2 regions of the Streptomyces sp. NPDC101160 genome follow, and region 1 is predicted to be linked to the other one. Evidence: riboswitches for the same ligand, from Rfam matches in the RefSeq annotation. Region 1 holds a riboswitch; the other holds the start of a gene.
What was found. A riboswitch is a leader RNA that binds a small molecule or an ion and turns the genes downstream of it on or off. The one in region 1 is predicted to bind glycine.
Positions count from the first base shown of each region.

Region 2: linked by a shared signal. The riboswitch ahead of gcvP (aminomethyl-transferring glycine dehydrogenase) and the one ahead of gcvT (glycine cleavage system aminomethyltransferase GcvT) in region 1 are both predicted to bind glycine.

Region 1 covers NZ_JBIWPJ010000004.1:272,271-274,714, reverse strand. Annotated here, with positions in the region: gene gcvT (glycine cleavage system aminomethyltransferase GcvT) at 105-1,229, opposite strand; glycine riboswitch at 1,388-1,486, opposite strand; gene ACIRSU_RS14285 (AAA family ATPase) at 1,641-2,300, shown strand; gene ACIRSU_RS14280 (enhanced serine sensitivity protein SseB) at 2,409-2,444, shown strand, end outside.
Region 2 covers NZ_JBIWPJ010000001.1:1,243,542-1,245,985, forward strand. Annotated here, with positions in the region: gene gcvP (aminomethyl-transferring glycine dehydrogenase) at 1-1,188, opposite strand, end outside; glycine riboswitch at 1,375-1,473, opposite strand; gene ACIRSU_RS05505 (PRC-barrel domain-containing protein) at 1,588-1,962, shown strand; gene ACIRSU_RS05510 (DNA polymerase IV) at 2,138-2,444, opposite strand, start outside.

The sequences.
Region 1 (2,444 bases):
TGCGGGGAGTGCGGATGTACGGGGGTCTTGCGAGGTGAGACATGTCCTGAGACGAATGGGTCACGTCACCGTCACGTCAGGCACCCGCGGAGGGTGCCGAAAGGTCACTTCTGGCGCTTGTAGAACGGCAGCGCGACGACCTCGTACGGCTCGTGGGCGCCGCGGATGTCGACGCCGACGCCCTCGGTGCCGGGCGCGGCGAAGGCCGCGTCGACGTAGGCCATGGCGATCGGCTTGCCGAGCGTCGGGGACGGGGCGCCCGAGGTGATCTCGCCGACGACCTCGCCGTTCGCGACCACGGACATGCCGGCCCGCGGGACGCGGCGGCCCTCGGCGATCAGGCCGACCAGCTTGCGCGGCGGGGCGGACTCGGCGCGCTCGGCGGCCTTCTCCAGGGCCTCGCGGCCGACGAAGCGGCCCTCGTTCGTGGTCTTCTCGAACTTGACGACCCGGCCCAGGCCCGCGTCGAACGGGGTGAGCGCGGTGGTCAGCTCGTGGCCGTACAGCGGCATGCCCGCCTCCAGGCGGAGCGTGTCACGGCAGGACAGGCCGCACGGGATCAGGCCGACGTCCTTGCCCGCCTCGGTGAGCGCCTGCCACACGCCCTCGGCGTGCTCCGGCTTCAGGAACAGCTCGAAGCCGTCCTCGCCGGTGTAGCCGGTGCGGGCGATCAGCGCGGGGACGCCGGCGACGGTGCCGGGCAGGCCCGCGTAGTACTTCAGGCCGTCCAGGTCGGCGTCGGTGAGGGACTTCAGGATGCCGGGGGACTCCGGGCCCTGGACGGCGATCAGGGCGTACGCGTCGCGGTCGTCGCGGACCTCGGCGTCGAATCCCTCGGAGCGGGCCACCAGGGCGTCGAGGACGACCTGGGCGTTGGAGGCGTTGGCGACGACCATGTACTCCGTCTCGCCGAGGCGGTAGACGATCAGGTCGTCGAGGATGCCGCCGTCCTCCTGGCAGATCATCGTGTAGCGCGCGCGGCCGTTGCCCACGGTCGAGATGTTGCCGACCAGGGCGTAGTCCAGGAGCTCCACGGCCTGCGGACCGGTGACCGTGATCTCGCCCATGTGGGAGAGGTCGAAGAGGCCGGCCCTGGTGCGGACGGCGTTGTGCTCGTCGCGCTCGCTGCCGTAGCGCAGCGGCATGTCCCAGCCGGCGAAGTCGGTCATGGTCGCGCCCAGCGAACGATGCAGCGCATCGAGGGCGGTCAGACGGGGGGCAGTGCTCATGGGGTGGCTCCCGGGTCCCAGGGCGTGCAGGGCACGACGTACATGACGGTGAGGACGATCCTCCCCATCTGTCATGGAACCTGAGAGGTTCACCGAGGGCATCCTCGGCTTGCACCTTGGGTGGGGACGCGACGACGCGTCCCGCTTTTCAGATCTGCCTCATCCACGCGGTACGGGGCCTGAGAGATTCAAGGGAGGTGCTTGCTCCTTCGGCGCCCGGTGCACGAGGTGCCCCGGGACTCTCCCGCGCGGATTCGAGCGGCCGGTATGCGGTTGTGCGCGCTCGTGCGAGCGCGTGGCGCGCTCATCATTGCACGGCGGGTCCGCGCGGCAAATCGCTTGCGTCTCATTACCGTTTCTTTACACTTCGTGGGCAGAGGTCCGCGCGGGACCCGACGGGGGGAGCGAGCGATGACCATCCGGCACACCAGCGCCTACGCCACGAGCGCCGGCATACCGGTCCAGCGCACCCGGCGCCGGGTGCGCCGCGGACGGCTCCTGCGCGACCTGCGCGAGCGCGGCGGACGCAGCCCGCGCGTGCTGAGCTTCGCCGCCGGCGACATCGTCGTCGTCTCCGGACTGCCCGGCGCCGGCAAGTCCACGCTGATGGGCCGCGCGGCCGACGGCCGGGCCGTCGACTCCCAGCACACCCGGGAGCGCTGGGAGGCCCGGCTGCCCCGCTTCCTGCCGTACGCCCTCTACCGCCCGCTCGCCCGGCTCGCCCACTACGCCGGCCTGCGCCGCGTCCTGCGCTCCGGCGCCGGAGTGGTCGTCCACGACTGCGGCACCCAGTCCTGGGTCCGCGGCTGGCTCGCCCGAGCGGCCCGGCGGCGCGGCGCCGCCCTCCACCTGATCCTGCTCGACGTCGACCCCGCCCTCGCGCTCGCCGGCCAGCGCTCCCGCGGCCGCGGCGTCTCCGGCTACGCCTTCGCCCGGCACCGCCGCGCCGTCGGCCGGCTGGTCCGCACGGCCGAGGCGGGCGCCCTGCCGCCCGGCTGCGCCTCCGTCACCCTGCTCGACCGGGACGCCGCGGACACCCTGCGGAAGATCGGCTTCCGGGAGGTGCCGTGACGCACTCCGCATCCCCTTTCGGTCACGGAGGCGGGTGGACGCCGTTAAGGTGCTGAACCGCACCGGCTGAACGGCACCGGGGAGCAGCGAGAAGGGGACGACGACAGCGTGGACGTGACGTGGCCGGGCAATGAGCTCGAGGAA
Region 2 (2,444 bases), on a different contig from region 1:
GGTGTCGAAGAAGGCGCCCTGGGTGAGCTCGACGCCACCGGCCCGCAGACCGGCGGCGAGGATCGCGGCGTAGCGGTGGGTGCGCTGCGCGATGCCCTTGAGGCCGTCGGGGCCGTGGTAGACGGCGTACATGCCGGCCATGACGGCGAGCAGCACCTGCGCGGTGCAGATGTTGCTGGTGGCCTTCTCGCGGCGGATGTGCTGCTCGCGGGTCTGCAGGGCCAGGCGGTACGCCTTGTTGCCGTCGGCGTCGACGGAGACGCCGACCAGGCGGCCGGGCAGCGAGCGGGCGTGCTTGTCCTGGACGGCCATGAAGCCGGCGTGCGGGCCGCCGAAGCCGAGCGGGACGCCGAAGCGCTGGGTCGTGCCGACGGCGATGTCGGCGCCGAGGGAGCCCGGCGAGGCGAGCACGGTGAGCGCGAGCAGGTCGGCGGCGACGGTGACGATCGCGCCGAGCTCGTGGGCCTGGTCGATGACCGGCTTGATGTCGCGGATGGCACCGGAGGCGCCCGGGTACTGGAGGAGCACACCGAAGACACCGCGCTCGGCGACCTCGGCCGGGATGCCGGCGGACAGGTCGGCGACGACGACCTCGACGCCGGTGGGCTCGGCGCGGGTCTCGATGACGGCGATGGTCTGCGGCAGGGCGTCGGCGTCGATCAGGTAGACCCCGCCCTTGACCTTGCCGACACGCCGGGAGAGCGCCATGGCCTCGGCGGCCGCGGTGCCCTCGTCGAGCAGCGAGGCGCCGGAGGTGGGCAGACCGGTGAGGTCGGCGACCATGGTCTGGAAGTTGAGCAGCGCCTCCAGACGGCCCTGCGAGATCTCCGGCTGGTACGGCGTGTAGGCCGTGTACCAGGCGGGGTTCTCCATCACGTTCCGCAGGATCACCGGCGGGGTGAAGGTGCCGTAGTAGCCGAGGCCGATCATCGGGGCGAGGACCTGGTTGCGGTCCGCGAGGGCGCGCAGCTCGGCCAGGACCTCGGCCTCGGTGCGGGCGGCCGGCAGCGCGAGCGCCTCGGCGTTCTTGATGACGTCCGGCACGGCGGCGGCCGTGAGCTCGTCCAGAGAGCCGTAACCGACCTGGGCGAGCATCTTGGCCCGCGCCTCGGCGTCGGGTCCGATGTGCCGCTGCTCGAAGGGAATGCCCTGCTCGAGCTCGGAAAGCGGAATGCGGTTGGCGGTCATGCTGCGGGGGCCTCCTGGTCGTCACGACCTGCGAGGGGCACCACGGCGCGGGTGCCCGGACGGCCTCCCCCTCTGTCATCAAAACCTGAGAGCTTCACCGGCCTGCCACGCGGAGCGGGGCGAGCCGGCTTTCACCGTCGGTGAGAGCGGATGCCGTCCGACGCCCGCACTGCTTTCCAGAGTGACCTCGTCCGCGCGGTACGGGGGCCTGAGAGATTCCGGGGAGGATTTGCTCCTTCGGCGCCTCCGAAAGGATTCTCCGGAGGACTCTCCCGCGCGGGGTCGACAGCCACAGCCAGCCTACCAGCGCGGATCCTTCTCCCTTCGCTCAAGTGGCCGACATCCCAGATGTGCACTTTCGTAGTGCTTGTAGAGGATTTGCGACCAGTTGGAGGGACCGTGCAGACCGACATCGATCCGCGCAGCCTGATCGGCCGCAAGGCGTTCGACCGCAACGGACACAAGATCGGCACCGTGGACGAGGTGTACCTGGACGACGCGACCGGAATCCCCGAATGGGCCGCCGTCCGCACCGGCCTCTTCAGCCGCGACGCCTTCGTCCCCCTGGAGCCGAGCGAACTCGCCCCCGACGGCCTCCACGTCCCCTACGAGCGCTCCCTCATCAAGGACGCCCCCGACTTCGGAGTGGGCCGCCACCTCTCCCCGGCGCAGGAACTCCAGCTCTACCGCCACTACAGCATGACCCTGCCCCCACCCCCGGGACCCGACGAGGACAGAAACTTCGGCAGGGTGGCGGGGCAGGAGGAGGCGTAGGGCGGAGCAAGCCGGGCTTGCTCGCGGCGCCGCGGCCGGCGACGGCGCGTGCGGCCCGCGGGAGGGCCCGCACCTCTGTGCACTCGGTTGTACGGGTGGTGTGTACGGGTGGTGCGGGTGGGCACCCCAGCCCGTACGGAGGCCGGGCGCACCCCGTACGGCCCTCACCCACGGGCTACGCCACCGCCCCGCCCTCCACCAGCGGCAACGGATCCGACGCCGCCAGCTCCGGGTCGTCCACCGCGAACGTCCGCACCCGCCCCGGCGCCGACCCCGGCTCCTCGAAGCGGACGGTGACCCGCCCGACCCCGCTGCCCTGCACCCATCCCGCCCCGTACACGGCGTGCCGCACGTCGTGCCCGGGGGACCACCGCCGCTCGGCGGTCTCGGTGGCGGTCGGCGGCGCGGCCGGCATCTCGGCGGCCGCCTCCCCCGCCGCCCCCGCCTCGGGCTCCGGCACTCCGTCCGTCTGCCCCGCCTGC